Kutzneria chonburiensis: one gene and its partner. The main gene of each other region encodes a partner of the protein of the gene in region 2 in a complex. Links are inferred from orthologs where the notes say so. Each region holds a gene or a part of one and is shown on either strand. Other genes may lie near its edges.

Region 1 (11,178 bases), 340 kb from region 2 along the record:
AACTCCTCGTCGGCCACCAGCTGGTGCAGCATGCCGAGCGTGGCGGGCAGGAACACCCTCATGACGCAGCCACCGTTCCCACGAGTTCTTCCAACGACTCCTCGACCATCCCGGCCACGACGTCCACATCGGACATCGCGTCCCGGTCCGCGTTCAGTCCGAAGTAGACACCCCCGTCGTAGGAGGTGACCCCGATGGACAGCGCCTGGTTCTTGGCCAGCGGGACGATCGGGAACATCTCGATCATCTTCGCACCGGCCGCGTACAGCGGGACCTGCGGGCCCGGCACGTTCGTCACCACCACGTTGAAGATGCGGCGGGAGAACGAGCTCGCCGCCCGCGCGCCTAACGCGTGCAGCGTCGGCGGCGTGATGCCGCCCACCCGGACCAGCGTGTCCGCCGCCACCGACTGGCCGGACTCCTTGTGCGCGCGCATGGCGTGACTGATGTGATGCAGGCGGACCACCGGGTTCGGCTCACCCACCGGCAGGTCGACCAGGTACGCCTGCACCTTGCTGCCGACGCCGTTCTCCGACTCGGTGTCGCGCACCGACAGCGGCACCAGCGCGCGGATCGTGTGGTACGAGTTGACCGCTTCACCGCGGGACAGCAGCCAGTTCCGCAGCGCACCCGAGACCGTCGCCAGCACCACGTCGTTGACCGTGCCGCCGTGCACCTTGCGGACCGCGCGGAAGTCGTCCAGCTTCGTGCGCGTCGTCGCGAAGCGGCGCTGGTGCGTGATCCGGACGTTCAGCGGGCTGCCCGGCGCCGGTCGCGCCGCCGCCTTCACCGCCGACACCACGCCGGTGACCGCCTCCGCCACCTTCTGCACCGTCGCCGCCGCGTCCATCGCCGCCGAGCGCGCGTTCTCCACCAGCTCGCCCGGGCGCTGCACCATCTCCGCCACCGCGTCGAACACCAGCTGCGTCACGCCCGGTTCCGGCTGCGGCATCCACAGGTTCTCGGCCGGCGGCCGCGGCGTGGCCGACACGTCCAGGATCACCTGGCCCAGCTCGACCGCCCCGATGCCGTCGACCATGGCGTGGTGCGTCTTGGTGATCACCGCGATGCGATTGCGCTCCAGCCCCTCGACCAGGTACGTCTCCCACAGCGGCCGGGTGTGGTCCAGCGGCCGGGACATCAGCCGGGCGGCCAGGTCGTTGAGCTGCTCGTCGCTGCCCGGCTTGGGCAGGGCCGACCGGCGCACGTGGTACGTGATGTCGAAGTCGGGGTCGTCGGCCCAGACCGGGCGGGCCAGCCGGCCCGGCACCTGGACCACCTTCTGCCGGTAGCGGGGCACCAGCGACAGGCGCTGCTCGATCAGCGCGACCAGGCCGTCGTAGTCGAAGCCGGTCCGAGGCTTGCGGAAGACCGCGATCCCGCCGACGTGCATCGGGGTCGTCTGGTCTTCCAGGTACAGGAACGACGCGTCCAGCGCCGAGAGGCGGTCCGGCATGGTGCCGATCCTGGCACATCCGTACCGCTGTGCCATCCTGCTTGGCGTGCGTGAGGCTCCTGATGTGTCCCCCAAGGATCGTTTCGTCACCGTGTACGGGCGCAAACCGGTGCTGGAGGCCCTCGCCGACGACGGGCTGAGCGTCGACAAGGTCGTGCTGGCCGACACCGCCCGCGGTCCGGCCGCCCGGGAGATCCTCGACGCCGCACGGTCCCGTGGTGTGCAGGTCCAGCGCGCGTCCGCGCAGCGGGTCAAGGTGCTCGCCGGCAACGGCAAACAGGATCAGGGCGTGTTGGCCGACGTCGTCGCCCCGCGCATGCGGACCCTGACCGCGGCCCTCGACGACCGCCGTCCGCCGTCTTCCGTGCTCCTTCTCGACGGCATCACCACCCCGGCCAACGTCGGCATGATCTTGCGCACGGCCACCGCCGCCGGGCTCGGGGGCATCGTCGTGCCGCGCAAGGGCGTCGCCACCATCGACCCCCTCGTCGTCAAGGCGTCGGCCGGTGTCGCCTTCACCGCCCCCGTGCTGCGCTGCTTCACCGCTGCCGAGGCCGCCGAGCAGCTCCGCGGCGCCGGCTACACCCTCATCGCCATGGACGCCGGCGCCCGCAACACCGTGTTCACCGCCGAGTTTCCCGAGCGGGTCGCGTTCGTCATGGGCAGCGAGACCTCCGGCATCACCGACGGCGTCCGGCCGTTGATCAACCGCTGGGTCTCCATCCCCATGTCCGGCGGCGTCGAGTCGCTCAACGTCGCCAGCGCCGCCGCCGTCCTCTGCTTCGAACTCGTCAGGCGGTCTGCACCACGTAGTCGATGATCCGGCTCTCCCGGCACGTCGCCGTCGACCCGTGCGGCCCGGCCAGCGGCCCGCGCACCGCCCAGCCGCCCTCCGGTCTCTCCAGGTCGCCGCATCTAGCGATCACCCGGTACACCGGCATCGGGCACACCGCCGTCACCGAGTCGCTGTGAGCAGTCGTCACAAACGTGAAAGCGCAGGCCAGCGCCACTACATCCATGCCTTCGGACGCTAGCCGCGCCCTTCTCGCCTGTCCCCGGCTCCGGCCCCGTTCCCCCGACCTAGCGACCCGAGTTATCCACAGCTCCCCTCGTTCCAAGATCGACAACGGCCGTGCGGCGGTAGGATGGCTTCGGGGCGGCCACCCCGGGAGTGGTGGGGGATGTTTTCTTCACCTCCTGGCCTGGCGCGTGTAGTGAGCGATGATCACGCCCTTGGTCGTGGTGACGCTGTCGGTGAGCTCGAACTCGGTGAGCGGGGCCGAACCCTCGAACAGGCGCATGCCGGAGCCCAAGGTCAATGGGTGGATGAGCAGCGTGAGGCGGTCGACGAGGCCGGCGGCGTGCAGGCTCTGCACGAGCGACGGGCTGCCGTTGACGGAGAGGTCGCTGCCGGGCTGGGCCTTGAGGGCGGCGACGGTCTCGACGGCCTCGCCCCGCAGCAGGATGGAGTTGGACCACGCGGAAGCGTCGGCGAGGGTGCGGGAGACGACGTACTTGGTGGCGGCGTTCATGTGGGCGGTGAAGGGATTGCCGTCGGTGGCGCCGCTCCAGACTCCGGTGAAGTCCTCCCACGTCCGGCGGCCGAAGAGCATGTCGCCGGCGCGGGCCATGCGCTGGCCGAGTTCACGGCCCATGACCTCGTCGTTGTACTGCGGCCCCCACCCGCCATGGGTGAAGCCGCGGCGGGTGTCCTCCTCGGCCCGGCCGAGGCCCTGCACAACGCCGTCGAGGCTGACGAACAAGGTGGCGGTGATCGAACGCATCGGGGTGTCCTTCCACGACTGTGCTGGTCACCCCCTACACGAACGACGTCAGGCGAAATCGACACCGAGCAGGACGGTGAGCTCGGCCAGGGTGGTCACCACCGAGGTGTGGTGCACGCCGACGAGGCCGGCGGCGACCGCCCCACGGATGTTCACGGCGAGGTCGTCGACGAAGACGCACTCGGTGGGCGACAGGGCGAGACGGGAGACGGCCAGCCGGTAGATGGCCGGGTCGGGCTTGGCCATGCCGACGTCGCCGGAGAACACGAGGACGTCGAAAAGGGCTTCCAGCCAGGGAATCGGCTCGCCGGGACTGTCGGCATTGGACAGCAGGGCGGTACGGATGCCGGCCTGCCGGGCCTTGAGCACGGCGCCGATGAGCGGCGGCTCGCCGACGCCGTCGGGGCCGCGGTCGGTCAGCACGCCGCCGAAGTCGACGATGAGTCCCTTTGTCACCCGATCAGGCTAACTATGTCCGAAACCGGCGGGCTCGCTGCTCTGTACCGCGTGGGGGAATCGAGCAGACAGGGGCAACAGTGGGTCAGCCATGGCGCATGACCACCATCGACGAGCCGATCGTCGTGCGGGCACTACCCGGCTACGAGCCGACACCGAGCCAGCGGCGAAAACCCGGCCTGGCCCGGCGACGGCTGCGGCTGGTCGACGAGCCGAAGCCGCAGCCGGCGATGCCGGCGGAGGAGCTGCCGGCGGAGCTGCGCGACCGGATCTGGCAGCTGCTCGGCCAAGTGCTGGAGGCGATCGACGGCCGCCGGCCGGTGGGCCAGCTGCGGCCGCACTTCACGCGGCAGGCCTTCGCGGCGGTCGAGACAAGGGCACGCGGTCGGGCGGCGCCGAATCGCAGCCGGCCGCTGCGCCTGCACTTCCGTCAGCCGGCTGACGGTGTGGTCGAGGCCTGCGGCCTGGTGGAGATCGACGCCCGGCCACGGGCCGTCGCGGCCCGCTTCGAGCTACGGGAAAGGATGCGCTGCACGGTGTTCCGCGTGCTGTGAACGCGAAAACGGGGCGCGCCCGAAGGCGCGCCCCGTTTCATCGAGCTCGTCAGCGCCGCGGGCCCTTGCGGCCCTGCTTGCTCTGGTTACGGGCGGCGGCCCGGCGCTCGCGCCGGGTGCCGCTGTCGCCATTGGCGGCGGCCGCGTCGTCACGGGAGTCGACGCCGCCCTCCTCGTCCGGCCCGCTGTAGGACAGCCGCTGCTGCTCGTGCTGGCCGAGGCCCTTGCCGCGCAGCGCCGGCGGCACCTGGGTGCCGGGCGCGGGCTGCGGCGGGGCCGGCGGGGCGGCGACGGCACTCTGCTGCTGGTTCACGGCGATCGGCGGCACGGCAACCGCGGGGGTCTGCACCGGCTCCGGCTCGGCCGCCTCGACCTGCAGGTTGAACAGGAAGCCGACGGTCTCCTCCTTGAGGCCCTCCAGCATCCCGTTGAACATGTCGAAGCCCTCGCGCTGGTACTCGACCAGCGGGTCGCGCTGCGCCATGGCCCGCAGGCCGATGCCCTCCTTGAGGTAGTCCATCTCGTAGAGGTGCTCGCGCCACTTGCGGTCCAGCACGGACATCACGACCCGGCGCTCCAGCTCGCGCATGGCGCCCTCGCCGACCTTGCCGTCGATGTCGGCCTCACGCGCGGCGTAGGCGTCGTGGGCGTCCTTGAGCACGGCCTCGAGCAGGGAGTCGGCGGTGAGGTCCTCGGACTCGTCCGCGGTCAGCTCGTCCCAGCTCAGCGACACCGGGTAGAGCGTCTTGAGCGCGGTCCACAGCTTCTCGTGGTCCCAGTCCTCGGCGTAGCCGCCCTCGGTGGCGCCGTTGACGTAGGCGGTGACCACGTCGGTGATCATGCCCTGCACGTTCTCGCTGAGGTCCGCGCCCTCGAGCACGAGCCGGCGCTCGGCGTAGATCACCTTGCGCTGCTCGTTCATCACCTCGTCGTACTTGAGGACGTTCTTGCGGATCTCGAAGTTCTGCTGCTCGACCTGGGTCTGTGCGCTGCGGATGGCCCGGGTGACCATCTTGTGCTCGATCGGCACGTCGTCCGGCACGCGCAGCCGGGTCATGACCGCCTCGACCATGGTGGCGTTGAACCGCCGCATCAGCTCGTCGCCCAGCGACAGGTAGAAGCGGGACTCACCCGGGTCGCCCTGACGGCCGGAGCGGCCGCGCAGCTGGTTGTCGATACGCCGCGACTCGTGCCGCTCGGTGCCGAGCACGTACAGGCCGCCGAGCTCGCGCACCTCGTCGGCCTCAGCCTTGACCTGCGCCTTGGCCTCCTCCAACGCGATCGCGTAGGCGGCACGCCACTCGTCCGGGGTCTCGTCCGGGTCGAGGCCCCGCTCGCGCAGCTCCTCCTCGGCGATCGACTCGGGGTTGCCGCCGAGCATGATGTCGGTGCCTCGGCCGGCCATGTTGGTGGCCACCGTGACCGCGCCCTTGTGCCCGGCCTGCGCGACGAACAGCGCCTCCTTGGCGTGGTTCTTCGCGTTCAGCACGTTGTGCGGGATGCCCCGCTTGACCAGCAGCTTCGACAGGTACTCGGACCGCTCGACGCTGGTCGTGCCGATCAGGACCGGCTGGCCCTTCTCGTTGCGCTCGGCGATGTCGTCGGCGACCGCCTCGAACTTGGCCTCCTCGGTCTTGTAGACCAGGTCGGGCATGTCGCGGCGGATCATCGGCTTGTTGGTGGGGATCGGCGTCACGCCGATCTTGTAGGTCTGGTGGAACTCGGCCGCCTCGGTCTCCGCGGTGCCGGTCATGCCGCCGAGCTTGTCGTAGAGGCGGAAGAAGTTCTGCAGCGTGATCGTGGCCAGGGTCTGGTTCTCGGCCTTGATCTCGACGCCTTCCTTGGCCTCGATCGCCTGGTGCATGCCCTCGTTGTAGCGCCGGCCGGACAGCACGCGGCCGGTGAACTCGTCGACGATCAGCACCTCGCCGTCGCGGACCAGGTAGTCCTTGTCCCGCTTGTACAGCTCCTTAGCTTTGAGCGCGTTGTTCAGGTAGCCGACCAGCGGGCTGTTCGCCGCCTCGTACAGGTTGTCGATGCCCAGCTGGTCCTCGATGAACGTCACGCCGGCCTCGGTCACGCCGACGGTGCGCTTGCGCTCGTCCACCTCGTAGTGGGTCTCGTTGCGCATGAGCGGCGCCATCCGGGCGAACTCCTGGTACCAGCGCGAGGACTGGTCGGCCGGGCCCGAGATGATCAGCGGCGTGCGGGCCTCGTCGATCAGGATCGAGTCGACCTCGTCGACGATGGCGTAGTTGTGGCCGCGCTGGACGCACTCGTCGATGCTCCACGCCATGTTGTCGCGCAGGTAGTCGAAGCCGAACTCGTTGTTCGTCCCGTAGGTGATGTCCGAGCCGTAGGAGGCCCGGCGCTGCTCGGGCGTCATGTCGGAGACGATCACACCGACGGTCAGGCCGAGGAAGCGGTGGATCCGGCCCATCCAGTCGGCGTCGCGCTTGGCCAGGTAGTCGTTGGTGGTGATGACGTGCACGCCGTCGCCGGAGATGGCGTTGAGGTAGGCCGGCAGCACACAGGTCAGGGTCTTGCCCTCACCGGTGCGCATCTCGGCGATCTGCCCGAAGTGCAGCGCGGCCCCGCCCATCAGCTGGACCTGGTAGTGCCGCTGGCCGAGCACCCGCTTGGCGCCCTCGCGGACCACCGCGAACGCCTCCACCAGCAGCTCGTCGAGGGTCTCGCCGTCGGCGTAGCGCTTGCGGAACTCCTCGGTCTTGGCCCGGAGCTCGTCGTCGGTCAGGTCGACGACGTCGTCCTCGATCGCGTTGATGGCGTTCGCGATCCGGTGCAGGCGATTGACCATCTTGCGTTCGCCGGCGCGGAGCAATCGGGACAGGACCATCCGGGTGACCTCGCTCGTCGGGTTTCGCGTCGCGCGCCCTGGGTGCGGACGCCCTTTTCCGTCATCGTAGGCGGCTCGACCGACAAGAGGTAACGGCCGGCCCCCACTACAACGTGGAAGCCGGCCGTCGAGGTTCCCGTGCGCGTCAGCCCAGCCTGATCACGCCGTAGTCGAAGCCCTTCCTGCGGTAGACGACGCTCGCGCACTGCTTGTCGGCGTCGTGGAAGAGGTAGAAGTCGTGTCCGACCAGTTCCATCTCGTAGAGGGCCTGGTCGACGGTCATCGGTTTGGCGGGGTGCTCCTTCTCGCGGACGACCTGTCCGGGGAGCGATTCGTCGACGGCGTCGGTGTCCCAGCGCTGGGCCGGCACCTCGGCCAGACCCGGGTCGTAGGCGGGGGCCATCTCCAGCACGGCCGTGGTGGCCATCTGGGCGCCGTCATCCATGGGGGAAGCCAGGGCGCCGACAGCGCCAGTGGCCTCGGCGACCGACGCGGGACTGCGACGGCCGTAGTGCACGCGGCGACGATCATGCATCTTGCGCAGCCGGTTCTCCAGCTTGGTCACCGCGCAGTCGAGCGCTCCGTAGAAGTCGCCGGCGCATGCCTCGGCACGCACCACGGGGCCCCGCCCCTTGGCTGTGATCTCGACCCGCTGGCAGTTCTTGGACTGTCGGCGGTTGGGCTCGTGGAACAGTTCCACGTCGAATCGGATGACCTTCTTGTCGTAGCGCTCAAGACGGGCCAGCTTGTCGGCCACGTGCACCCGGTAGTGATCGGGCACCTCGACGTTGCGGCCCTTCACGACGATGTCCATACACGACCTCCCTCGCTGCTGCGAGAACATCAATGCTGGGGTTTGGCGTTCGGCGCCGGGTGGTGACCGAGGCGGTTCAGATGCCGCTGCTCGCCGGCGCCAGGGTCATGGGCGGTTCGCCTCCTCCCCGCGGGCCGGGATTGCTGATAGCGGAGCACGTTAGCCCCGGATTCGCCGTTGCGACAGACCCCGTTGCAGGGGAATTCCCGCAACCACGTTCCGTGACCGAACATGTCCTGGGCGTGCGCCGATAGCGCGCCCGCTCCACGGGGCGCACCGAACGGGTGGAGCCCGCTTCACTCCGACGGCGCAGGACCCCGGTCGGCCGCGCTCGCCGTGGCACTGCGGCGAACGGGCTGAGCAAGGGCCTCATATCGGGGCAACGTGCCAGTCCAGCCGAGGGTTCCCGGTCACGTGAGCGATCGGCCGCCACCGCATCGGGTCGCCCCGATGGTGGTAGTCGCCGTGGGCGACGGCCGGACCAGGCCGATCTTGGCCCCACCGGCCGAAACCGGGACCAGTGATCGAGACCCTGGGGCCAAGTTCACCCGACTGGGTGGTATCTCCCGGTCGTCCGGACCGAAGGTCTTGGCCAAAAACCCGACATTCGCTTCACGTCCACCCCCAGGTGCCGGTGTGAGGTTCTCTCACTCATGCGAAACCTGTTCAGGTTTCCCTCCTTACCCGAACTCACGGGTAATAAACGCGGCGGCCCGGCACTGCCAGGTTCGAGGTGCATGCTCGGCCCATGACGACGAAACTGCTCGATCTTGTGCTGCCGGTCCGCTGTGTCGGTTGCCGAACGAATGGTCGGTTGTGGTGCGAGACCTGCGCGACCGAATTCGGAGCGCCGATTCCGGTGCACCGGCCCGCGCTCGACGGCGGTCCGCAGGCCTGCGCACTGGCGCCTTATCGCGGGCCGGCCCGGGATGCGGTCCTGGCCTACAAGGAGCGAGGTCGCCGAGAACTGGCCGAGCCGCTGGGGGCTGCGATGGCCAGAGCCCTGCCGTGGGCGCCCGGCGCACGGCCGGACCGGGACGGCGTGTGGTGGCTGGTGCCGGCCCCGTCCCGTCGTCGGACATCCCGGCAGCGCGGTGGCGAGCACATGACCGTGCTGGCCCGCAGCTGCGCCGCCGAGCTGGCCCGGGCCGGTCCCGGTGTCGTGGTCGCGCCGGTGCTGGAGCTGGTTCGCTCGGCCGCCGACTCGGTCGGGCTCGATGCGGCGGCCCGTGCCGCCAACCTGGCCGGCCGAGTGCGGCTCCGACCACGGGCATCGCCGCCGCGCGGCAGTCCGGTCGTGCTGCTCGACGACGTCATCACCACCGGGGCCACGGCCGCCGCCTGCCACTCCGTGCTGACCGAGGCCGGGTTGGAGGTGACCGCCGTCGTAGCGCTGACCAGCGCCGGTTAGCCAGTCCTGCGAGGCCGCAGGCGGCGCCAACAAGCACCGCTAACCGGGGTAGAACGGCACCGCCGTGGAGCCGCGGGGAACGTTGACGCCCTGAACCCGCCACACCGAACCCGAGTCAGAGGAGGTCCACATACCGCCTGCGTCCACCACGATCACCGGACGGCTGGGCGCTGCCGTGACGGCTGCGACCGGCGCGGTCAGGTTGGCCGCGTTGTAGCGCGTGAACACCGGGTTGCCGTCGGCCGCGACCTGCACGATCGGCGACTCCGATGACGAGGTTGCGACCACCAGCTGGTCCTGGAGCAGCCAGTCGACGCCGACGACGCCGGACAGCACGTCCTGCAGCAGCACCCGGGGCGAGCGCAGAGCCACGGTGTCCGAGTTGGGCGTGCGGACCACCGCGCAGACGATGAGCACCGAGTTCGCGATCACCGCTGCCCGCGTGCCGTCCCGGGACAGCCGCAGGTCGGTGATGGTGCCGAACTGGGCAAGGTCGTTGCTGTTGACCGGACGCGCCACCCACGTGCCATCGGCCGACTTGACCACGCGGGCGACCCTGGTGCCGTCGGCGACCGTCCACACCTCGTTGCTCGGGTCGGAGGTCGAGTCGGCCGAGACCCAGGTGGGCCTGGTCAGCGTGTTCGCGGTCAGGTCGACCACGGACCCGCCCTGGGTGAGGCCGCCGACGCGCAACTCGGCGCTGGTGCCGGGTTTGCTGACAATGGCCAGTTCGGTGCCGTCGATCGACTGGGCCGCGGTCTGCACCACGTAGCTGCCGTTGCCGGCCGGCCCGTTGATCGGCTTGCCGTCGACCAGCTGCTTGATCCGGCCGTCCTGCACGAGCAGGCCGGTCTGGTCGGGGCCGGGGCTGGTGCCGATGTCGTAGGCCGGCAGGTCGTTGACCCGCCAGTCCGAGCGCTCCGGCAACAGCGACGCGCCCTCGACCTCGACGCGGATCCGGTTGTTGGTGACGCTGGCCAGCGACTGCACGATCTGGGCGATCATCAGCTTCACATTGCCCGGCGAGTTCGTGTCGCCCGGGTGGCTGAGGTTGACCAGCACCGCGCCATCACCGGTCTCGTTGCCGCCGGTCTCCAGCACCGCGTCCGGGCTGAGCGCACTGGTCACCGCGCCCTGCATGGCGTCCGACGGCCCGGACAGCAGCCGGTCGATCACGCGGCCGGGCAGCGTGCTGGCCGGTTGGGCGACGATGTAGCGCAGGTCGGGCACGAGCACGCGCTTCTGCGGGTCCAGGAAGTACACCCGGGTCTGCCGGTACACCTCGTTGAACCGGTCGAGCGTCATGAACACGCCCGGCGGCGGTGAGCTGATGCGCCATTGGCCGTCCTGCTTCTCCAGGTCGACCGTCAGCGCGTTCGGGGCCGAGCCCGGCACGAATGCGAAGTCGGCGCCGAGGCGGCCGATGATCTGCGTGGTCAGCAGCACCTTGGCCTGGTCCGGCTTGGTCTGGTCGGGCAGCGTGTTGAAGGTGTTCTGGATGATCGTGATCGAGGACGCCGGCTGCCACTTGCCCTGTGCCGCCTTGGTCAGATAGGGCCGGCCCGCGGCGTAGTTGCTGGTCGGGTCCGCATTGGCATCCAGGAACGCCCGCACCAGCACATCCGGTGCCAGGCCCGGCGCCGGTTCAGGCACCGGCGCGTTCTTGCCGACCCCGTCCGCCGCCGCGATGCCCTGCGCCGGCGTCTCATCCGGAATCGCCGCACAGCCCGCGAGCGTGGCCATAACCGTGAGCAGCGCCATCACCAGCACCACCGGCCGCGACCGCCGGATCACCGGGCCTCCCCCACGGACTTCGAAGCCAACTCGCCCGCGCCGCTCTTGGTCG
Region 2 (10,801 bases):
CCCGCATCACCGAGGCCCCGCGGCTCTCCGGCCGCCGCGCCACCTCCGCCGTCGGCTGCCCCGCCGGCGCCGGATCCTTGACCAGCTCCGACCTGGACCACGGCACCGGCTGCCGCACGTCCGGCAGATCCGCCGTCACCGCCGCCAGCTCCCCGAACGTTCGCGCCTCCCACACCCGGCGCGTCCGGTCGTCGAACTCGTTCAGATCGAGGCGGCCCTCCGCGTGGGCCTTCTCCAGCTGGCCGGCCACCATCCCGCGGTCGGCATCCGACACTCGCTTGGCGTCCGACGGCACTGGCTGCTCCACCCCTACATCCTGCCAGCCGCCGGCCTTCAATAACACCGTTACCGCCGCCCTGTCGGGCCTGCCCGGCACAATCCAGATGTGGAGTTCCAGCTACTCGGTCCCCTGCAGGTCGTCCACGACGGCACCGTCATCCCCATCCGCGCCGCCCAGCAGCGCACCCTGCTCGCCGTGCTCGCCCTGCACCACGGTCGGCTCGTCCTCGCCGACCAGCTCATCGACCGCCTCTGGCCCACCACCCCTCCCGCCGGCGCCCGCGCCACCCTTCGCACCTATGTCATGCGCCTGCGCAAGGTCCTCGGCGATCCGACCGTCATCGAGACCATGGCCACCGGCTACCGCCTGGTCGGCGGCACCACCGACCTCCAGCACTTCGACTCCCTGGTCGCTCAACCTCCCACTTTGGCCTTGCTCGACCAGGCCCTCTCCCTTTGGCGCGGCACCCCCGTCGACGGCCTCCTCCCCGCCGAGACGCAAACGCTTGCCGACCGCTATCTCGACGTCCTCACCCAGCGCTGCCAGCTTGCCGTCGACCTCGGCCTTCACGACGACGTCATCCCCGCACTCCAGGACCTCGTCACCCTGCACCCTCTCCGTGAACATCTCTCCGCCCTACTCATCCGCGCCCTCCACGCCGCCGGCCGCCCCGCCGAGGCTCTCGCCGCGTACGACCAGGCCCGTACCGCCCTCTCCGATCAGCTCGGCATCGACCCCGGCACCGAGCTCACCGCCGCACACGCCTTGCTCACCGACCCCACCCCTCGCCGCGTCGTCTCCCAGCTGCCCCCGGACCGTCGCCAACTTCGTCGGCCGCCACCATGAGCTAGACGCCCTGCGCCAGCACCTCACCTCGCACCGCATCGCCGTCGTCAGCGGGCCTCCCGGCATGGGCAAGACCACCCTCGCCATCCGCTCCGCCCATGCCCTCAAGACCGACTTCCCCGACGGTCAGCTCTTCGTCAACCTCCGTGGCTACGACCTACGGCAACCGCTTGCCACCACCCAGGTCCTCGCCATGTTCTTGCGCGCCCTCGGCGTCCCCGCCGACCAGATCCCGCCCGACGAGCCCGGCCTCGTCTCCCGCTACCGCGCCGAATGCGCCGGCCGTCGCCTGTTGGTCGTCCTCGACAACGCTTCCTCCGCCGCTCAGGTCCACCCTCTGCTTCTCGACTCCCCCTCCGCTGCCCACCTCATCACCAGCCGCGACCTCCTCCGCGAGCTCACCGATCCCCTCCAGCTCGACGTCCTCCCCGCCGCCGACTCCCTCGCCCTCCTCGGCCCCGACATCACCTCCGCCGCCCCCGAGGCCGCCGCCGAGGTCACCGAACTCTGCGGTCACCTCCCCTTGGCCCTCCGCATCGTCGTCGGCAACCTGCCCGACCACTCCCCAGCCTCGATCGCCGCGTATGCCACCGAACTCCGCGGGCAGCGCCGCATCGACGCCTTGGAAATCCTCGACGAGGAAAAGACCGGCGTCCGCACCGCCTTCGACCTCTCCTACGCCGCTCTGGACGCGCCAGCCCGCCGGCTGTTCACCTTGCTCAGCGTCGTCCCCGGCCAGGACTTCACTCCAGCCCTCGCCGCCGCCATCGGCGACATTCCTGTTTCCGAAGCCACCGCCCAGCTCACCCGCCTGGCGACTGCCAACCTCCTCCACGAGCACGTCCCCGACCGCTTCCAGTTCCACGACCTGATCCGCGCCTACGCAGCCAACAAGAGCGAGTCCGACGAAAGCCCACAGGCGGTAGATTCCGCCTCGGAGCGCATGCTGGACCACTACCTGCACAGCGTCGACAACGGCACGTCACATTTGGGCCGCAGCATGCCTCGACTGCCATGCCCTCCGCCTCCACCGAGCGCTCGGCCGCTCGAATTCGAGAATGTGCAGCTCGCACTCCAGTGGTTCACCGAGGAAATATCCAACCTGGTGTCGGTGGCACAATTTGCTGCTACTTTTCACACCGGCTGGCACGGCTGGCAGCTGACCAACGCTCTGCTCTTTTACTTCCACACCAGGGTCGGCCCCCAGCACGACTGGACTGCGGTCGCGCGAGCGGGTATCGCGGCAGCCGAATGTGACGGGCACACCACAGGCCTCGCGGAGGCGCACCGCGTCCTCGCCATCTCGCTGCGCCCATGGCTTAACGCCGGCTGGGATATCGATGATCTCGGCGCACAGGCACTGAGCCACCTCACCAAATCCATCGCGCTCTACCGCGAGGCACAGGACGCACACGGGATCCCGAACACAATCAGTAACTACGCGATCGTACTGCACGACCTCGGCCGCATGATGGAATGCATTGGCTACTTCAGGGAAGCCGTCCAGGAAGCCGTGACACTCGGCTCCAAGCGGGCCGAGATCACAGCCCGGGCCAACCTGGCCAGTGCCCTGGGCGAGGTCGGCCGCCTGAGTGAATCCACGGACATGCATCTGAGCACTCTTGACGCCGCACGACGGATCGGTCACCACGCGACGGAGACACGCATCCTGATGTCTTTGGGTGACATGGCATTCTGGAGCGGCGCTGTCGACAAGGCGATCGCCTACTTCACCAACGCGCTGAAAATGGCGACATCCTTGTCGCTCGACAACATGAGATACAATATTCAAGCACAGCTGATCTGGTCACGGACGATAAAAACGCTTGCCTTGACCGACGATGACCGAACGATTCTCGACCATATCGCAGCTGACGTGGACAGCATCGACGCGCTCGCCGCCGTCGCGGGCGCATATCTAGACAGCGGGGATCTCGACGCTGCGGGGTCACTACTCGAACGGCTCGCGGCGAACATCCAGAAGAAGAGGCCTCAGTATTACGACAGCGTGGTGCTGTGCGACCTTGCCCGTGCGCGGCTGCTGACCGGAGATCTGGCGGCGGCGGAATCCACCGCCAGCACGGCGCTGACCATTAGCCGGGCTATTCCGTCGCTGGTTTCGGTTGGACGAAGCCTGACCACGCTGGCCACCATCGCGATGCGGAAGGGCGATCGACAGCAGGCTGAAGCAGCTGCGATTGAGGCGTTGACTGTGCATCGGGAGACCGGGCATCGGCCGGGGGAGGCGGAGACGCTGGCGTTGCTCGGCGACCTGTGCGATGACGATGAGTACCGCAGGCAGGCCGCCGAGCTCTACGCCGAGATGGGGATCAGTCCTCGGGGGCGGTGAGGATCCAGGGGCCGTCGTCGGTGATGGCGACGGAGTGCTCCCAGTGGGCGGCGCGGGTGCCGTCGGCGGTGATGACGGTCCAACCGTCGTCGAGCTCACGGGTCTGGTCGGTGCCAAGAGTGAGCATGGGCTCGATGGCGATGGCCATGCCGGCCTTCAAGCGGGGGCCCTTGCCGGGCTTGCCGAAGTTGGGCAGGAAAGGCTCCATGTGCATCTGGGTGCCGATGCCGTGGCCGCCATAGTCGGTGACGATGCCGTACTCGACGCCATCGGCCTCGTCGGAGCGGATGACGGAGCTCTCGATGGCGAAAGAGACGTCGGTGAGGCGGGCGCCGACGACGGCGGCCTTGATGCCGGCCTGCATGGAGGCACGGGTGGCCTCGGAGAGCTTGCGGTCGGCCTCGGTGGCGGCGCCGATGAGGACGGTGATGGCGGCGTCGCCGTGCCAACCGTCGAGGATGGCGCCGCAGTCGATGGACACCAGATCGCCATCGGCCAACACCTGAGTGGGACTCGGGATGCCGTGCACGACCTGGTCGTTGACGGACGAGCAGATCGACGCGGGGAAGCCGTGGTAGCCCTTGAAAGAGGGCACGGCCCCGGCGTCACGGATGGTCTGCTCGGCCAACTCGTCCAGCTCGGCGGTGCTGACGCCGGCAGCGGCGCGGGCGGCCATCAGGGCCAGGGAGCGGGCGACCACGATTCCGGCCGCCCGCATCGCCTCCAGCTCACCGCGCGTCTTGATCTCGATACCGCGACCTCGCTTGAGCAACTCAGGCTCCAGCGCGCAGCGCCTTGAGCGCCCGCTCGGTGATCTCGCTGATCTCGCCGACGGCGTCGACGGTCACCAGGATGTTGTTGTAGTAGTCCAACAGCGGCCGGGTGGCCGACCGGTAGACCTCCTGCCGGTGCCGCACGACCTCCTCGGTGTCGTCGGCCCGACCCCGCGCCAACAGTCGCCCGACGACAACGTCCTCGGGCACGTCCAGCTCGAGCACGGCGTCGAGCGACTCGCCGGACTCGGCGAGGATCTCGGCCAGCACATCGGCCTGGGCGGTGTTGCGCGGGAAGCCGTCGAGCAGGAACCCGGCGTGGGCGTCCGGCTGCGCGAGCCGGTCCTTGACCATCGCGTTGGTCACCGAGTCCGGCACGAGGGCGCCGGTGTCCAGGTACTTCTTGGCCTCCAGCCCGAGCGGGGTCTCCTCGGCGATGTTGGCCCGGAACAGGTCCCCGGTGGAGATGTGGGGAACGCCGAGCTTCTCGCTGAGCACGGTGGCCTGAGTACCCTTGCCCGCGCCTGGCGGGCCGACGAGGACGAGTCTCACTAGCGGAGGAACCCTTCGTAGTTGCGCTGCATGAGCTGGCTCTCGATCTGCTTGATCGTGTCGAGACCGACGCCAACCATGATCAGCACAGCGGTGCCGCCGAACGGGAAGTTGTTGTTCGCGCTCTGGTTCCCGGTGACGCCCAGGAAGAAGGTCGGCAGGACAGCCACGATGCCCAGGTACAGCGAGCCGGGCAGCGTGATCCGGTTCAGCACGTACGAGAGGTACTCCGAGGTCGGGCGGCCCGGGCGGATGCCGGGAATGAAGCCGCCGAACTTGCGCATCTCGTCCGCCCGCTCGTCGGGGTTGAACGTGATGGCGACGTAGAAGTACGTGAAGAAGATGATCAGGGCGAAGTACAGCGCGATGTGGCCCGGCGCGTTCGCCTGCACGATGTAGGTCTGCACCCACTGCTGCCAGCCGCCGCTGCCGCCCTGGTTAGTGGTCAGCGAGATGATCAGCTGCGGCAGGTAGAGCAGCGACGAGGCGAAGATGACCGGGATGACGCCGGCCTGGTTCACCTTGAGCGGCAGGTAGGTCGACGTGCCGCCGTACATCCGGCGGCCGATCATGCGCTTGGCGTACTGCACCGGGATCCGACGCTGCGCCTGCTCGAGGAAGATGACGAAGCCGATGATCAGCAGGCCGAACACGCAGATCGCGGTGAAGACCAGGCCGCCACCCTGCTGCAGGATGTTCTGGCCCTCGGTCGGAATACGGGCCGCGATCGAGGTGAACATCAGGATCGACATGCCGTTGCCGACGCCGCGCTCGGTGATGAGCTCGCCGAACCACATGATGATCGCGGTGCCCGCGGTCATGGTGACCACGACGACGCTCAGCGAGAACAGGCTCTGGTCGGGGATGACCTGGGCCGGGCAGCTGCCGAACAGCTGGCCGCGGGTGGCCAGCGCGATGATGCCGGTGGACTGCAGGATGGCCAGCGCGACCGTCAGGTACCGGGTGTACTGGGTCAGCTTGTTCTGGCCGGCCTGGCCTTCCTTCTTCAGCTGCTCGAAGCGGGGAATCACCACCGTCAGCAGCTGGATGATGATGCTCGCCGTGATGTACGGGAGGATGCCCAGCGAGAAGACCGACAGCTGCAGCAGCGCACCGCCGCTGAACAGGCTGATGAGGCCGAAGACCCCGCTCTGGTCAAGGCCCGAGATGCACTGTTGGACGTTTGCGAAGTTCACGCCCGGGGAAGGCAGCTGCGAGCCCAGCCGATACAGCGCAAGGATCCCCAGGGTGAACAGGATCTTGCGGCGCAAGTCCGGCGTCGCGAGAGCCGAGCGGAAGGCGCCAAGCACGCGTGACCTCCTCGGCGTCACCGGTCTCCGACCGGTGAACGGCTTGTCCGACTCTAGGCCGGCTGACGACCTGGCGAGCAAGCCAGGAACGCTTCGTGCCATTGGGGCCCGAAGCGTGCTCACGACTCTAACAGGCCCGACCGGGGCTACGGACCCCACCAGGAGCAGAAAGCCGCGGTGATCATCGGGGACCTCCGGTCGACGGGTCCCGAATCGGACATTCCCGACCGGTAGCCGCAGGTCGACCGGCCATTCGGCGGCCTGGCGACGCTACTTCCGGTCGCCCAGGTTCTTCATGATCCGCTGACCGGCCGGCACCAGCACGGCCTTGGCCTCGGCCAGGGAGAGGCCACGGTCGCCGTGGTCAGGGTCCTCGGCCCGCAGCTCGATCACGAACCGGCCCCTGCGGATCAGCAGCACGCCGGCGGTGGCCACCGAGCCCGGCTGGTTCATGATCACGGACTCGTCGCCGAGCGGGACGTCGGTGGCCACGCCGGCGTGCTGAGTCCGCTCGAAGTTGACGTTCAGCTGGGCCGGCCGGTCCGAGAGGTAGCTGGTGACGCGCAGGTCCAGCGCGGTGCGGGACAGCGAGTCGGCCTCACCGGTGCCACGCTCGCACTCCATCTCGATGAAGTTGTACAGGTTGTGGTCGTTCTGGTCGCCGAAGGTCACCTGCCCGACGGCGGTGCCGGGCTGCTCGACCACCAGCGGCGACAACGGCTTGTGGTACGCGCTGTCGAAGACGTCGCCAGCCAGCAGCGGGCACGCCTGGATGTGGTCCTTCGGGAAGGCGGCCTTGTCGTACGTGACGGTGGACGGCCCGGCCGGGTTGGCCATCTGCGTGCCCAGGTTGCGGCCCACGGTCGCGGTGATGTCGGCGAGCCTGCCGGCGTAGCCCGCCTGGCTCAGGCTGAAGTCCATGTCCACGGTGATGCCCTTGCCGGCGAACACCGTGTCGCCGGCGGCGTCGCCGCGCAGCTGCGTGTACACGGTGATGTCGCCGATGTCGGCCTGGCGCTCATACCGGTCGACGTTGCCGTTGATCGGGTTGTACGGCTTCTGCGACACGGCCAGGACGACCTTGTCGCTGTTGGACTTGTCGTTGGCCTCCAACGTGTACTCGCACCGGTTGAGCGAGAAGCCGCTGCCGCTGGCGAAGCCGAGCGAATCGGTGTGCAGCGGGCCGTTCCCGTCGCCGGCGAGGTAGACACGTTGGTAGTTGGCGACGTTCGGCTCGGGATTGGGGTCGTAGCGCAGCCCCAGCTTGGCCAGGTCCGCCAGCGAGAGAACGTTGCAGGCCTGCACCACGGCCGTGCCCTGGTAGCTGATCGGCTGCGCGCCGGGCTGCTCGGCCAGCGGCGCCGGATCCGCGTACGTGCCCGAGTCGGCCTCAGGTCCGGGCCGCTTCACGGTCATGCCGTCGTCCCGAGCCGCGGTCTGCTGCTGGCTGCTGCCGGCGGGGAACAACACGGGGCGCAGCAAGGTGAAACCGACGATGCCGACGACCAGCAGCGCGCAGCACAGCACGATCACCAGCCGGACGGCGTTGCCCCGCTTCGGGGGCGGCGGCGGACCGGGCTGCCACTGCTGCTGCCCCGGATAGCCGTAGGGCTGCCCGGGATACGGCGGCTGCGGCGGATAAGGCTGTTGCCATTGAGGTTGCTGCGGCCCCGGATACGGCGGCTGGGGCTGGTGCCACTGGGGCGGTTGCGGTGGCGTCGACACGTCGACGGACGCTAGCCGACTGGGCCATCCGGAGCATTGAGGAACCATTGAACGGTCCCGGACACAGCGAAGCGGCCCGGCAGGAGAGGAGTTCCTGCCGGGCCGCTTCGCGGTACTACGTCAGTTCACAGCGTGGTGATGGTGCCACCAGCGGCGGTGATCTTCTCCACCGCACTGCCCGAGAACTTGTGCGCGGTGATGTCCAGCTTGACGCCGGCGATGTCGCCGTCGCCAAGGACCTTCACCAGCTCGTTCTTGCGAACGGCGCCCGCGGCCACCAGGGCGGCCACGTCGACGGTGCCGCCCTGCGGGAACAGGCGGGCCAGGTCGGCGACGTTCACGACCTGGTACTCGGTGCGGAACGGGTTGCGGAAGCCCTTGAGCTTCGGCAGCCGCATGTGCAGCGGCAGGTTGCCACCCTCGAAGCGAGCCGGCACGTTCTTGCGTGCGCCGGTGCCCTTGGTGCCGCGACCCGCGGTCTTGCCCTTGGAACCCTCACCGCGGCCGACCCGGGTCTTCGCCGTCTTGGCGCCGGGGGCCGGGCGGAGGTGGTGGATCTTGATGGTCATGAGTTGACCTCCTCCACGACCACCAGGTGGCGCACGGTGTGGATCAGACCCCGGTTGACGGGGTTGTCCTCACGCACGACCGACTGGCGGATCTTGCGCAGACCCAGCGTCCGCAACGTGTTGCGGTGGTTCTGCTTGGTACCGATGCTGCTCTTGACCTGCGTCACCTTGAGCTGGGCCATGTCACACCTGCCCCGCGCGAGCGCGCAGCATGCCGGCCGGAGCAACGTCCTCCAGCGGCAGACCACGACGGGCGGCGACCTCTTCGGGGCGCTGCAGGCCCTTCAGGGCGGCCACGGTGGCGTGCACGATGTTGATGGCGTTGTCGCTACCCAGCGACTTGCTCAGCACGTCGTGCACACCCGCGCACTCCAGGACGGCACGCACCGGGCCACCGGCGATGACGCCGGTACCGGCGCTGGCCGGGCGCAGCAGAACCACGCCGGCGGCCTTCTCGCCCTGGATCGGGTGCGGGATGGTGCCGCCGATGCGAGGCACGCGGAAGAAGTTCTTCTTCGCCTCCTCGACACCCTTGGCGATGGCGGCCGGAACTTCCTTGGCCTTGCCGTAGCCGACACCGACCATGCCGTCGCCGTCGCCGACGATCACCAGCGCGGTGAAGCTGAAGCGACGACCACCCTTGACGACCTTCGCCACCCGGTTGATGGCGACGACGCGCTCGAGGTGCGGGGTCTTCTCCTGGGCCGCCCCGCCGCGGCCACCGTCACGACGGTCGCGGCGCTCTCCGCGCTCGCCACCGCCGCCTTCGCGACGCGTGCGTCCCGGCATCAGACGGCCCTCTCAATTCCAGTGTTGTTCATGATCAGAACTCCAGCCCCGCCTCGCGGGCGGCGTCCGCCAGCGCGGCGATCCGGCCGTGGTAGTCGTAACCGCCGCGGTCGAAGACGACCTTGTCGATGCCGGCTTCCTTGGCGCGGGCCGCGACCAGCTGGCCCACCTTGACGGCGCGGGCCTTCTTGTCGCCGTCCAGCGCGCGGACGTCCGCCTCCAGGCTGGAGGCCGACGCCAGCGTGTTGCCGGCGAGGTCGTCGATGACCTGCACGGTGATGTGCCGCGAGGACCGGTTGACGACCATGCGCGGACGCTCGGGCGTGCCGCTGATCTTCTTGCGAAGCCGGAAGTGACGACGGGCCCGCGAGACACGACGCCGGGTCGACACGTCCTTGCCGACCGGCTTCCTCTTGGTAGCAGTGGACTCAGCCATGATCACTTACCCGTCTTCCCGACCTTGCGGCGGATCTTCTCGCCCGCGTACCGCACACCCTTGCCCTTGTACGGGTCGGGCTTGCGCAGCTTGCGGATGTTGGCGGCGACCTCGCCGACCAACTGCTTGTCGATGCCCTGGACGGAGAACTTGGTCGGGGTCTCCACCACGAAGGTGATGCCCTCGGGCGCCTTCACCGGGACCGCGTGGCTGTAGCCCAGCGCGAACTCGAGGTCGGAACCCTTGAGCTGCACGCGGTAGCCGACGCCGGTGATCTCCATCTTCTTCTCGTAGCCCTGCGTCACACCGATGATCAGGTTGTTGATCAGCGTGCGGGACAGGCCGTGCAGCGAGCGCGACAGACGCTCGTCGTTGGGCCGGGTCACCTGGAGCGTGCCGTCCTCGGCCCGCTCGACGGCGATCGGCTCGACCACGGTGTGCGCGAGGGTGCCCTTGGGGCCCTTCACGTTCACGACCTGGCCATCGATGTTCACGTCGACCCCGGAGGGGACGGTGATGGGCAGCCTTCCAATGCGCGACATCGTCAGTCCCCCTTCCTCACCACACGTAGGCGAGGACTTCCCCGCCCACACCCTGCTTGCCCGCCTGCCGGTCGGTCACCAGACCGCCGGAGGTGGAGATGATGGCAACGCCCAGCCCACCGAGCACCTTGGGCAGGTTGGTCGACTTCGCGTAGACCCGCAGACCCGGCTTGGAGACACGCCGGACACCGGCGATGCTCCGCTCACGGTTCGGGCCGTACTTCAGCTCGACGACGAGGTTCTTGCCCTTCTCGCCGGCCGCGTCGCGGTAGCCGGCGATGTAGCCCTCGCGCTTGAGGATCTCGGCGATGTTCGCCTTGAGCTTCGAGTGCGGCATCACGACCTCGTCGTGGTATGCCGAGTTTGCGTTACGCAGACGCGTCAACATGTCTGCGATCGGGTCGGTCATCGTCATGGTGACCTGTCAACCTTTCTCGCCCTGGTTCCCATGGGCCTGGGGCGAAGTGGGGTGGTGCGGGGTCTAACGAATTACCAGCTGGACTTGTGCACGCCCGGCAGCTCGCCGCGGTGCGCCATCTGGCGCAGGCAGATCCGGCACAGGCCGAACTTGCGGAACACGGCGTGCGGACGGCCGCACTTCTGGCAGCGGGTGTAGGCCCGGACGGCGA

What was found.
Region 1: the proteins of secY (region 2) and secA are in contact, whole or in part, in a crystal structure (PDB 3DIN), measured with the Thermotoga maritima proteins. The link is inferred for Kutzneria chonburiensis from one-to-one orthologs. Residues at the interface, in WP_004081795.1 of Thermotoga maritima: Glu108, Gly109, Glu110, Glu111, Ala236, Glu237, Arg238, Arg239, Ile240, Thr241, Ile242, Gln243, Tyr244, Ala245, Arg246, Arg247, Val248, Thr249, Gly250, Arg251, Arg252, Val253, Tyr254, Gly256, Ala257, Ser258, Thr259, Tyr260, Leu261, Pro262; in WP_004082002.1 of Thermotoga maritima: Glu261, Ala262, Arg263, Lys300, Ala301, Arg302, Thr303, Ile304, Ile305, Leu323, Tyr324, Asp325, Pro326, Val329, Ser330, Tyr333, Ile336, Lys340, Phe345, Val349, Glu363, Phe364, Tyr374, Ser375, Gly376, Gly377, Glu393, Ile395, Thr482, Ser483.

The regions. Positions count from the first base shown.
Region 1 is NZ_CP097263.1:6,369,275-6,380,452, forward strand. Bases 4,100-7,467 are described here. They hold secA (preprotein translocase subunit SecA), read right to left. Parts: upstream 7,108-7,467; coding sequence 4,300-7,107; downstream 4,100-4,299. Other genes in these bases: M3Q35_RS28945 (Rv3235 family protein), read left to right, coding at 4,100-4,250; hpf (ribosome hibernation-promoting factor, HPF/YfiA family), read right to left, coding at 7,253-7,467. Also shown: M3Q35_RS28915 (DUF6912 family protein), read right to left, coding at 1-62; M3Q35_RS28920 (WS/DGAT/MGAT family O-acyltransferase), read right to left, coding at 59-1,456; M3Q35_RS28925 (TrmH family RNA methyltransferase), read left to right, coding at 1,503-2,276; M3Q35_RS28930 (hypothetical protein), read left to right, coding at 2,273-2,428; M3Q35_RS28935 (dihydrofolate reductase family protein), read right to left, coding at 2,647-3,240; M3Q35_RS28940 (HAD-IA family hydrolase), read right to left, coding at 3,289-3,696; more of M3Q35_RS28945, read left to right, coding at 3,795-4,099; more of hpf, read right to left, coding at 7,468-7,921; M3Q35_RS28960 (ComF family protein), read left to right, coding at 8,670-9,332; M3Q35_RS28965 (LpqB family beta-propeller domain-containing protein), read right to left, coding at 9,372-11,126; M3Q35_RS28970 (hypothetical protein), read right to left, coding at 11,123-11,178. UniProt on the Escherichia coli protein: Required for protein export, interacts with the SecYEG preprotein conducting channel.
Region 2 is NZ_CP097263.1:6,704,962-6,715,762, forward strand. The notes cover bases 3,957-6,947. They hold secY (preprotein translocase subunit SecY), read right to left. Parts: upstream 6,112-6,947; coding sequence 4,801-6,111; downstream 3,957-4,800. Other genes in these bases: map (type I methionyl aminopeptidase), read right to left, coding at 3,957-4,248; M3Q35_RS30610 (adenylate kinase), read right to left, coding at 4,250-4,801; M3Q35_RS30620 (hypothetical protein), read right to left, coding at 6,382-6,947. In the rest of the region: M3Q35_RS30590 (DUF1707 domain-containing protein), read right to left, coding at 1-307; M3Q35_RS30595 (AfsR/SARP family transcriptional regulator), read left to right, coding at 386-1,126; M3Q35_RS30600 (ATP-binding protein), read left to right, coding at 1,164-3,476; more of map, read right to left, coding at 3,457-3,956; more of M3Q35_RS30620, read right to left, coding at 6,948-7,836; rplO (50S ribosomal protein L15), read right to left, coding at 7,962-8,405; rpmD (50S ribosomal protein L30), read right to left, coding at 8,402-8,587; rpsE (30S ribosomal protein S5), read right to left, coding at 8,589-9,194; rplR (50S ribosomal protein L18), read right to left, coding at 9,229-9,630; rplF (50S ribosomal protein L6), read right to left, coding at 9,633-10,172; rpsH (30S ribosomal protein S8), read right to left, coding at 10,189-10,587; M3Q35_RS30655 (type Z 30S ribosomal protein S14), read right to left, coding at 10,662-10,801. UniProt on the Escherichia coli protein: The central subunit of the protein translocation channel SecYEG. Consists of two halves formed by TMs 1-5 and 6-10.